Regions from separate parts of the Pseudomonas sp. Fl5BN2 genome, predicted to be linked through region 1. Evidence: riboswitches for the same ligand, from Rfam matches in the RefSeq annotation. Region 1 holds a riboswitch; the other holds the start of a gene.

What was found. A riboswitch is a leader RNA that binds a small molecule or an ion and turns the genes downstream of it on or off. The one in region 1 is predicted to bind cobalamin.
Region 2: another riboswitch for cobalamin. It lies ahead of cobO (cob(I)yrinic acid a,c-diamide adenosyltransferase); the one in region 1 lies ahead of cobW (cobalamin biosynthesis protein CobW).

What each region holds. Positions count from the first base shown of each region.
Region 1 is NZ_JAAARL010000014.1:88,705-94,222, reverse strand. Features, by position in the region: gene cobM (precorrin-4 C(11)-methyltransferase) at 141-887, opposite strand; gene GV819_RS20120 (cobalamin biosynthesis protein) at 970-1,386, opposite strand; gene GV819_RS20115 (CbtA family protein) at 1,383-2,084, opposite strand; gene GV819_RS20110 (CbtB domain-containing protein) at 2,096-2,287, opposite strand; cobalamin riboswitch at 2,385-2,607, opposite strand; cobalamin riboswitch at 2,799-3,023, shown strand; gene cobW (cobalamin biosynthesis protein CobW) at 3,121-4,191, shown strand; gene cobN (cobaltochelatase subunit CobN) at 4,195-5,518, shown strand, end outside.
Region 2 is NZ_JAAARL010000006.1:70,344-75,861, forward strand. Features, by position in the region: gene cobD (threonine-phosphate decarboxylase CobD) at 1-475, opposite strand, end outside; gene cbiB (adenosylcobinamide-phosphate synthase CbiB) at 468-1,376, opposite strand; gene bluB (5,6-dimethylbenzimidazole synthase) at 1,373-2,023, opposite strand; gene GV819_RS10145 (cobyrinate a,c-diamide synthase) at 2,016-3,368, opposite strand; gene cobO (cob(I)yrinic acid a,c-diamide adenosyltransferase) at 3,379-3,990, opposite strand; cobalamin riboswitch at 4,071-4,306, opposite strand; gene GV819_RS10155 (hypothetical protein) at 4,478-5,059, shown strand; gene GV819_RS10160 (PQQ-dependent sugar dehydrogenase) at 5,130-5,518, shown strand, end outside.

The sequences.
Region 1 (5,518 bases):
AGCCAGCTCCTGCAGGGCGTTACCGGGAAGGCATCCAACCCTGTAGGAGCCGGCTTGCCGGCGAAAGGGCCCCTGAGACGTACGCCAATATCGAGATCGCCTTCGCTGGCAAGCCAGCTCCTACGGGAGGTCAGGTGGGCTCAGGGGCGATAGAGGTGCGCATGCCCGGCGCGGTACAGGGAGGATTCGCTAAATGCATCGGTGGCCAAGACCCGGCCCACCAGAATCAGTGCCGTACGCCGGAAGCCCTTGGCGGCGACCCTCTCGACAATGTCCGCGAGGGTGCCCAGCACCCAATCCTGGTCGGGCCAGGTAGCGCGGTGCACCACCGCAATCGGGCAGTCGGCGCCGTAGTGGGGCAGCAGTTCGGCAACGATCTTCTGCAGATGGTTGACCCCAAGATGAATCGCCATGGTCGCTCCATGGGCTGCGAGGCTGGCGAATTCTTCGCCGGCGGGCATCGCGGTCTTGTCGGCATAGCGGGTGAGAATCACGCTCTGAGACACGTCCGGCAATGTCAGCTCGGCCCCCAGCAGTGCGGCGCAGGCGGCGGTGGCGGTGACCCCGGGAATGACTTCGAAGGGAATGTCCAGCTCCCGCAGGTAACGGATCTGCTCGCCGATGGCGCCGTACAGGCTTGGGTCGCCGGAGTGCACCCGGGCCACATCCTGGCCTTGGGCGTGAGCCTCCTTGATCGCTTCGATGATCTGTTCAAGGTGCAGTTCGGCGCTGTTGATCAGTCGCTGCGCACAGTGGCCTTCGAGTACCGCCTCGGGCACCAGGGAGCCGGCATAGATGATCACCGGGCAGCGATGGATCAGACGCTGGCCCTTGACGGTGATCAGTTCCGGATCGCCGGGACCGGCACCGATGAAATAGACAGTCATGGCTGTGTCCTGTGAAAAAAGGGCGGGAGCACGGCTTCAGATGAAGATTGCTCATGATCAAGGGCGGGGATTATCGGGGATTTTACTGGCAAGCGGCCAATGCCAGGGTGGCCTGGGCGTATTTTTGTCGGGGGATCAACAGTTTGGCCGTGCCTGGATGCAGTTGTTCGGCCAGGGCCAGGGCTGCGCTTTCGGCAACGCCGTAGCAGCCGGTACGCTCGAAGGCGATCTGCGAACGATGGCTCAGGCGCAGGGCATAAGGTGCCAGTTGCGTGCTGCTGAAGCAGGTCAGCGGCAGTTCCAACTGTGCGGCCAGTTCCAGCAGGCCGGGCTCGGCCTGTTTCAGGTCGATGCTGGCCAGGGCGAGGACTTGCTGCGAGTCGATGCGATGGGCCTGCAGTACCTGATCGAGCAGCGCGCGCAGCGTGGTCGCCGGGCAGCCTTTCTGGCAACCCAGGCCGACCACCAGCAGGGTCGGCGCTGCGCGCATCTCGATCATGCCGAGTATTGATCCGTGTTCTTGCGCCGGAACAACCAGGCGCTGATCAGGCCCAGGGCCAGCCAGAACGCGGCGTTGGTCAATTGCGAGGCGATCTTGAACTGCGCCTCCAGGGCTTCTGGCGCGAGCATCGAGTGCACTTCAGGCTGGGGCGCACCGATCACGTGAGGCACGGCGATGATGGCCGCGCCCAACAGCTTCAGCAGCCAGTTCTGGGCAAACACGATCAGCGCGATACCGGCGGCGGTGGACGCGGCAGTGCCGACCCACCAGACCTGGCGCTGCACCAGATCGGCGGCGGCGGTCCCTGGCAACTCCGGTGGCAGGCCCAGGGTTGGCGCCAGGCAGAAGGTCGCGTAGCCGGCCAGGCCCCAGAGCAGCCCCTGGGATGTGCGGTTGGGCGCACGCAGGGTGTAGAGGCCGGCGAGCATCAGGGCGAAGCCGACGGCCACCACCAGGTTGCCACCGGTGGTGGACAGCACGCGCTGCCAGCCATCTTCCGGCTCCCAGGCTTGGGCATCGTGGGTGTGGCCGGCCATGGCGCCTTCGGCGTGTTCATGGACTTCGGCGGCTGGGGCCTTCTCAAAGGTTTCCGCCTGCAGGATCAACGGGGCGACCCAGAAGCTTTGCAGCAGGGTCAGCAGCAGGGCGGCCAGGAGCCCGGTGAAACCTGCGGTTTGCGCAATACGCTTGATCATTTCGGCAGGTCTCAGTGGCAAGGGAAAGCAGCGCTGTGACGGGTATCGTGAGCGGCGTTGTGCACCGCTTCGATATGCGAGAAACCGGCGAAATACACCAGGCAGGCACCGAGAATCGAGGCCCCGATGGCGGCCACCAGGCGCTGGCTCAGAGTGGCGGTGCTGCTGGCGGAATGGCTGCTGGTGCTGCTGATGATCGACATGGCGCTTCCCTTTGGAGTGTCAGCGGGGGAGTTGCGCAGCAAAACCCCGCGTGACAGCCACGCAGGGTTTGCAACAGCGCCCGCCCACCGCGGGTTTGTTATTTGTGTGTCGCGGGCCGGTCTCCGGGCTGGCGAGGGGCAGGGCCTGGGCCTTGCCTGCAAGTGTCGCCTTCCCATGCCCAGGGCACAGTGGATCTGACACTTCGCTCGCTTACCGTTGCGGGGGCAGCACCGGACTGGTCACGACTTTGGAGTAAAGCACGTGATTCACCGGTTTCCCGTTTCACCCTGTAAAGGGCACCCGTAACAAGTTGTGTAGGAGATCATGGGCGGGGGAGCGTCGTCAATTGCCAGTCTTTCTCAGTTGTGCCGCGGGTGCAGACACTGGCTGGCCAGCCAAAGGCGCCGGGAGATTGTCGACGCCAGCCAGTCGGCTCCTGCCATGCCCCGGCCCACAAGGGCCGCGGGTATTTGCCTGTGCATTGTCGATTGACCGCCCCCCGCGCTCTGCGTAGCCTTGCGCGTTCGAGGTTCTTCGGCCAGCGGTCGAAGCTAAGAAGGGAACGCGGTCGATGCCGCGGCTGCCCCCGCAACTGTGAAGGGTTTGATTGCTGCAAGGCCACTGCATGGGCGTTCTGGACGCTTGCGGGAAGGCGCAGCAAGCGTCGGTCGCCAGTCCAAGGACTGGCACCGGCAGACCCTCAGCCAGGAGACCTGCCTCGACCCAAGATTCTCACTACAACCGGGCGGGGTGATCCGGTGGCGAATTCTCCGCGCGCCCGATGCTGCGGTCCTCGTCCCGTATGCCCGCCACCTTTGCCAAGGGGCATCCGATGAAAACACTGGCCAAACTTCCTGTCACCATCGTCACCGGCTTCCTTGGTTCGGGTAAGACCACCTTGCTGCGGCACATGCTGGACAACGCCCAGGGTCGGCGCATTGCGGTGATCGTCAACGAGTTCGGCGAGCTGGGCATCGACGGCGAGATCCTCAAGCAGTGTGCCATCGGTTGCACCGAGGAAGAGGCCAGCGGCCGAGTCTACGAACTGGCCAACGGTTGCCTGTGCTGCACCGTGCAGGAAGAATTCTTCCCGGTCATGCGTGAACTGGTGGCGCGCCGTGGCGATCTGGACCACATCCTCATCGAAACCTCCGGCCTGGCCCTGCCCAAGCCCCTGGTACAAGCCTTCCAGTGGCCGGAAATCCGCAGTGCCTGCACCGTGGACGCGGTGATCACCGTGGTCGACAGCCCGGCCGTGGCCGCTGGCACCTTCGCCGCCTTCCCCGATCAAGTGGATGCCCAGCGCAAGCTGGACCCGAACCTGGACCACGAGTCGCCGCTGCATGAGCTGTTCGCCGACCAACTGTCCAGCGCCGACCTGGTGATCCTCAACAAGACCGACCTGATCAATCCTGAAGACCTGGCCCGGGTGCGCCTGGAAGTCGCTGAAGAGCTGCCGCCGGCGGTCAAGGTCATCGAAGCCAGCAGCGGCCGCCTGCCACTGGATGTGTTGTTGGGCCTGGGTGTTGGCTCCGAGGAGCACATCGACAGCCGCCACAGCCACCACGATCACCACCATGATGGCGACGACGATCATGACGACCACGATCACGATGCCTTCGACTCGATCTCCATCGAGCTGCCCCAGGCCGACGAAAGCCTGCTGCTGGATGCCCTGACCCAGCTGGTGGTCAAGCACGGCATCCTCCGGGTCAAAGGTTTTGCCGCGATCCCCAACAAGCCGATGCGCTTGCTGATCCAGGGTGTGGGCACGCGTTTCGACAAGCACTTCGATCGCAAGTGGGGTGCCGACGAAGCCCGGACCACGCGCCTGGTGCTGATCGGCCAGGAACTGGATGCCGTCCAGCTGGAAGCGCAACTGCGCGCTGCCCTTAGCGTCTAAGCCATGCACCTGCTCAGGACCCAGCCCGGCGGATTCGTCTCGGATGACAACATTGCCGACCTTGGCCAAACCCCCGCCGAGCTGGTGATCCTCTGCAGTGGCGATTCCAGTCTGGCGCTGCTGGCGGACGCCGCCGAGCAGCTGCCCGAGGATTTCCCCAGTTTCCGCCTGGCCAACCCGATGCAGGTGCAGAACCACGCCTCGGTGGACCTGTATGTCGAGCAGGTGCTGCAGCACGCCAAGATCATCCTGATTTCCCTGCATGGCGGCATCGCCTATTGGCGCTACGGCGTCGAGCGGTTGGTGGCGCTGTCCCAGCGCGGGGTGCAACTGATCCTGGTGCCGGGAGACGACCGCCCGGACCCGGAACTCAGCGACCTGAGCACGGTGCCGGCCATTGAGCGTGACCGCCTCTGGCATTACCTGCGCCAGGGCGGGCGCGACAATGCCTTGAATTTCTACCGTTGCCTGGCCAGCGGCCTGCCGGGGCGCGACTACTCCTGGAGCGAGCCGCAAAGCCTGCCACGCACGGCGATCTACCACCCGCACAAGAGCCACGCCACCCTGGACGACTGGCAAGCCGATTGGCAGCCCGGACACGCGGTGGCGGCGGTGCTGTTCTACCGCTCGCACCTGCAAGCGGCCAACACCGGCTTCATCGACCTGTTCTGCCAGCGCTTGCAGGCGGCGGGACTCAACCCTTTGCCGCTGGCCGTGGCCAGCCTCAAGGAAGCGGGCTGCCTGAGCCAGGTCGAGGAGTGGCTGGATCAAGCCGCTGCCGGGGTGATCCTCAACACCACCGGCTTTGCCCAGTCCAGCCCCGAAGCCCCGCACCTGCGGCCGTTCCGGCGCAATATCCCGGTGATCCAGGCCATCTGCGCTCAGGATAACGAGCCGGGCTGGCGTGACAGCGAGCAGGGCCTGGGCCCGCGGGACCTGGCCATGCACATCGCCTTGCCGGAACTGGACGGACGGATCATCAGCCGGCCCATCAGCTTCAAGGACCTGGCCTGGCGCAGCGAGCGCAGTCAGTCGGATGTGGTCTGCTATCGGGGCCAGCCCGAGCGCATGGATTTCGTCGCCCAACTAGCCCGTCGCTGGGTCGAGCTGGGGCGCCTGGACAACGGGCAAAAGCGCATCGCCCTGATCTTGGCCAACTACCCGACCCGGGACGGGCGGATCGGCAACGGCGTCGGCCTGGATACTCCAGCGGCCGCGCTGAATATCCTCAAGGCCCTGCACGCCGAGGGTTACCCGCTGCCGGACGAGCTGCCCGGCAGCGGCACCGAGCTGATTCAGCAATTGCTCGGTGGCGTCAGCAACGACC
Region 2 (5,518 bases), on a different contig from region 1:
AGCCGCCGCGCTGGGCCAACCGCCCGTGCCAGTCCAGCAGGCGTTCCGGGGTCAGGCTCAGGCCCGTGGGATTATTGGGATTGACAACCACCAGTACATCGAGGCTGTCGAGGAAGAAATCCACTTCCTGCTCCAGCACCTCACGCACCCGATAGCCACTACGACGCCAGGCTTCGGCGTGCTCGGCATAACAGGGTGATAACACGCCGACCTTGCCCGCTCGCCGCAAGCGCGGCAGCAACTGGATCGCCGCCTGGGAACCGGCCACCGGCAACACTTCGCTGGCACCGTAATAGGCACAGGCCGCCTGCTCCAGGCCGTCATCGGTCTCCGGCAGGCGTGCCCAGGCGCGCATGGGGATGGTCGGCAGAGGGAATGGCCAAGGTGCCAGTCCGCTGGACAGATCCAGCCAGGCCTCTTCGGCAATGCCGTATTCCTGGGCCGCCTTGCGCAACCGTCCGCCGTGTTCAAGCATAGAATTCAGCCCCCAGGCAAAGAACCAGCAGCCATAGCCACACGCCTCGCTGCACTAGTTGCCAGCCGCGATCAATCGAATTGGCGTCCGCCGGTTCGCCCTCGCCCAGCTGCGGACGTTGATGCAACTCACCGTGATAAATCGCCGCACCGCCCAGTTCCACACCCAGCGCGCCCGCTCCAGCCGCCATCACCGGACCGGCGTTGGGACTGTCCCAGGTCGGGCCCTGACGACGCCAGCACTTGAGTGCCAAGCGGGTCTTGCCCAGCAGGGCATAGGTCAGCGCCACCAGCCGTGCAGGGATGTAGTTGAGCAGATCGTCAATCCGTGCCGCCGCCCAACCGAAGCGCTCGAAACGCTCGTTACGATAGCCCCACATCGCATCCAGGGTGTTGCTCAGACGATAGAGCACCACACCCGGCACGCCGGCCACGGCAAACCAGAACAATGCGGCGAATACTGCATCACTGCCGTTCTCCAGCACCGATTCAGTGGCTGCGCGCGCCACTTCAGTCGCGTCCAGTTCACTGGTCTGGCGGCTCACCAGAAACCCTACCCGACGCCGTGCCTCTGGTAGATCGTCACTGCGCAATGCTTGAGCTACAGGCTCGACGTGCTCGCCGAGGCTACGCAGCCCCAAGGCACAATACAGCGCCAGGACTTCCACCAGCCAACCGATATAAGGCAGCCAGGAAAGTGCGGTTGCCAGCAGAGTCAAGGGCAGCACCGCAAGGACCCAGGCGGTGACGCCATGGCTGCGCCAGCCACGGCCGGCGGCATTGAAACGTTGCTCGATACGATCCGCCAGACGGCCGAACGCCACCAGCGGATGCCAGCGCTTGGGTTCGCCCAGCAGCGCATCCAGCGCTACCCCAGCGACACTCAGCAACGCCACACTCATTGACTCACTCCCCAGTAATTCTCATACAACAACTCACTTAATGGCCGCGGCTGTGCCCAGCCCTCCAACACCAGCATTGGTGCAGGGTAAAACTCGGTAACCGGCCCCAGGCACAACACCGCCAAGGGCTTGGCGCCAGCCGGCAACCCCAGCAGGTCGGCCAGGGCCTGCGGCTCGAACAGCGACACCCAGCCCATTCCCAGGCCTTCGCTACGCGCCGCCAGCCAGAGGTTCTGAATCGCACAGGACAGGGAGGCAAGGTCCATTTCCGGCAAGGTTCGACGACCAAAAACATGCCGCTCGCGTCCGTCCATCAATGCCGCGACCAGCACCTCGGCACAGTCATTGATACCTTCGACCTTGAGTTTCATGAACTCGTCGGAACGTTCGCCCAGCGCCTCGGCGGTGCGCACCCGCTCCTCTTCCACCAGTTGCTGGATCTGCCCCCGCAGCAGGCGATCGCTGATACGGATAAAACGCCAAGGCTGCATCAACCCCACACTGGGTGCCTGATGCGCCGCCTCCAGCAGACGCCTCAACAGCTCGGGCGCCACGCTGCCACCGGCAAAATGACGCATGTCGCGCCGCTCGGCGATGGCGCGATAGACCGCCTCGCGCTCCGCCGCAGAAAAACCCTTCTCACTCACCTGCCACACCCTCGACAACCACCGACGTGCCGACAACAGCGTCAATCCCATCCGGAACAAACAAAGCCGCCATCGCCGCCGGATTGGACGGGAAATAGAAGTGCACATAAGAAGCCGTCATCCGCCCATCGCGATACACCGCTTCCGCTCCCCGGCCGCCATTGGGGCTCACACCCCGGGCAATCGGCTCAAGCTCGGTACTGGTCAGGGAATGGTGATAGGTGTGGCCACGCAAGCTGCCCTCCGGCAACTCCACCGCCTGCAGGGCCAGGGCCGCCAGACGCTTCTGCATCACCGCCTCACCGGGCAGCAGCCCCAGCAGTTCGGCACGCCGGCCTTCGACATCGGTCAGGGAATCCAGCAGATACAACATGCCGCCGCACTCGGCGAGCAACGGCTTGCCGGCGCCATGGTGGGCGCGAATGGCGTCCAGCATCGAAGTGTTCTGCGCCAGCGCCTGATGGTGCAATTCGGGGTAACCACCGGGCAGGTACAGACTGTCTGCCTCGGGCAATTCTCGATCATGGATGGGCGAGAAGAAACTCAACTGCGCGCCCATTGCCCGCAACAGGTCCAGGCTCGCACCGTAGGTAAAGGCAAACGCCTCGTCGCGCGCCACGGCGATACGCACACCTTCCAGCAGCGGCTCGCACACTACTGGCGCTGGCGCGGCGAAATCCACCGCCGGCGGCAACGCCACTTCACAGCTACTGGCCAGGGCTTGGGCAGCGGCATCCAGACGCAGGTCCAAGTCGTTCAGCTCGCTGGCTTGCACCAGCCCCAGGTGGCGACTGGGCAGCTCGATACCGGTCTCCCGAGACAAAGCGCCATACCAACGCAAACCTTCGGTAAGGCTGCCCTCAAGCAACTGCGCATGACGCAGGGTACCGACGCGGTTGGCCAGCACCCCGGCGAACGGCAGGTCTGGCTGGTAGCGCGCCAGGCCCAAGGCCAGGGCGCCAAAGGTCTGGGCCATGGCAGTGCCATCGATCACCCCCAGCACCGGCACGCCAAAGTGCCGCGCCAAATCGGCGCTGGAGGGCGTGCCATCAAACAAGCCCATGACCCCTTCGATAAGGATCAGGTCGGCTTCGCCTGCAGCTTCCCAGAGCAGCCGACGACTTTCCTGCTCGCCCACCATCCACATGTCCAACTGATAGACCGGAGCACCGCTGGCACGCTCAAGAATCATCGGATCGAGAAAGTCCGGACCGCATTTGAATACCCGGACCTTGCGCCCCTGATTACGGTGAAGACGGGCAAGCGCTGCGGTCACGGTGGTCTTGCCCTGGCCGGAAGCCGGTGCGGCAATCAATACCGCCGGGCAATGACGAACATCGGTCATGAATTCACACTCACAGCTCAACACCTTTCTGTGCCTTGATACCGGCCTGGAAAGCATGCTTGACCACGCCCATCTCAGTAACGGTATCTGCCAGCTCGATCATCTCCGGCTTGGCCCCGCGCCCTGTCACCACTACGTGCTGCATCGGTGGACGGGCCTGCAGGTCACTGAGCACCTGATCCAAGTCCAGGTAGCCGTGCTTGAGAGCGATGTTCAACTCATCGAGTACCACCAGACCGATGCTCGGGTCGCTCAACAGCTCCTTGGATACCGCCCAGGCAGCCTCAGCCGCGGCGATGTCGCGCTGACGATCCTGGGTTTCCCAGGTAAAGCCCTCGCCCATCACATGAAAGCGTACCTGGTCCGGAAAACGCCGGAAAAACAGCTCTTCGCCAGTGCTGTTACGGCCTTTGATGAACTGCACCACACCGCAATTCATGCCGTGGCCCATGGACCGCGCCAGCATGCCAAAGGCCGAACTGCTCTTGCCTTTGCCATTGCCAGTCAACACCAGCAACAGGCCGCACTCATTGGGTGAGTTGGCAATGCGTTCGTCGATCACGGCTTTTTTTCGCAACATGCGCGCCAGATGGCGCTCGTCACGATCAGGGGAATCACTCATGGGGCAGCTCTCCGTTGGGGCTGGGGAACGGCGGGCAGGAAAAGAAATAGACGGCATAAGCCTGGCATCGCCCACCGTGATGCCGTTGGATGGATCAGGCCGGTCTCCGGGCTCATGAGGGGCATCACTGCCGGACTGCGCACCTTCCCATATCGTCACCGACACAGTGGCACCTGGCGCAGTCTTGACTCATCTACCGTTGCGGGGGCAGCGCCGGATTTGTCGCCGGCTCCATCGCTGGAACAGGCCCTGACCGGCTTCCCTGTTTCACTCTGTCGACCACCGGCCACAGAGCACCTGAAACAAGTCGCGAAGGTTAGAGGGTTGGGGGTGGAGCGTCAATTAAAGCCGGCCGTCGAGTCCACCAGAAAACTGCACTGCATCAACAAACTGACGCCAATCTTGTGCCACACTGATCACAGTGATATCAAATGGCCACAAATCACCCCCCCACTATCCTGCCAGACAACAATAAGGACGGACCCCGATGCAAGGCATGATCATCAGCAACCCGAAACTGGAATTCCTGCGCCCGATGCTGGAACGCTGGTTCGACTGCATTGACCGCTACAACACGATTCGCGGCGATAACGAAACGCCCTACTGGTTCGACGAGCGAGCCAACCTTGGACTGCTCTCCGCGGCCGCCTGGATGGCAGAGATGGTCAGCCTGGAACACAGCCCCAGCAAAAAGCAGCAGGAAGAAGGCGCCCGCAACGCTCGCACCGACCTGTATCTGGCCACCAAGGACGAACGCGCCTATATCCAGGCCACCCAGCGCTGGCCGCGGGTCAACAGCCTGCACTTGACCCAGGCCTTGCTGGACGCTGCCCTTGATGCGAAAAAGATCAGCTACGCCAGCGACCTGAAGCTTGGCTGCCTGTTCGTCGCTCCGCAAAAAGCCCAACACAGCGCCACCCCCGAAGAGCTCCAGGACATGCTCGACGAACTGCAAAAAGAACACTGCTGCGCGGTAGCCTGGTACTTCCCTTACGCCTATCGCAAGCTGCGCAACGAAGCCGGCAACTACCATCCCGGGATCGCGGTATTGTTCAAGGAGTCTCGCTGACCAGGTGGAACCATCGACTGGCTATGCTCCTCTATGACTACGATGTCCATGCACTCATAGGGAAATCAGCATGCTCAAACTTCGACACACCTTGCTTATCGCCATCGCCGCCGGCCTCAGCGCCTGCGGTGAGACCTCCAGCCTGCAGGTCTCGGACGGTACCGGACCGAACCCCAAACTGCCGGAACCCAACCCGACGCTGATCCCCACCGTCAACATCGCCCCGGCCATTGGCTGGCCTCAAGACGGAAAACCCGTGGCAGCGGCCGGCACCCAAGTCAATGCCTTCGCCGAGAACCTCGACCATCCGCGCTGGCTCTACGTATTGCCCAACGGCGATGTACTGGTGGCAGAAACCAATGCACCGCCCAAGCCGGACGACAGCCAGGGCATCCGTGGCTGGATTGCCAGCAAGGTGATGAGCCGCGCCGGCGCCGCCGCACCCAGCGCCAACCGCAT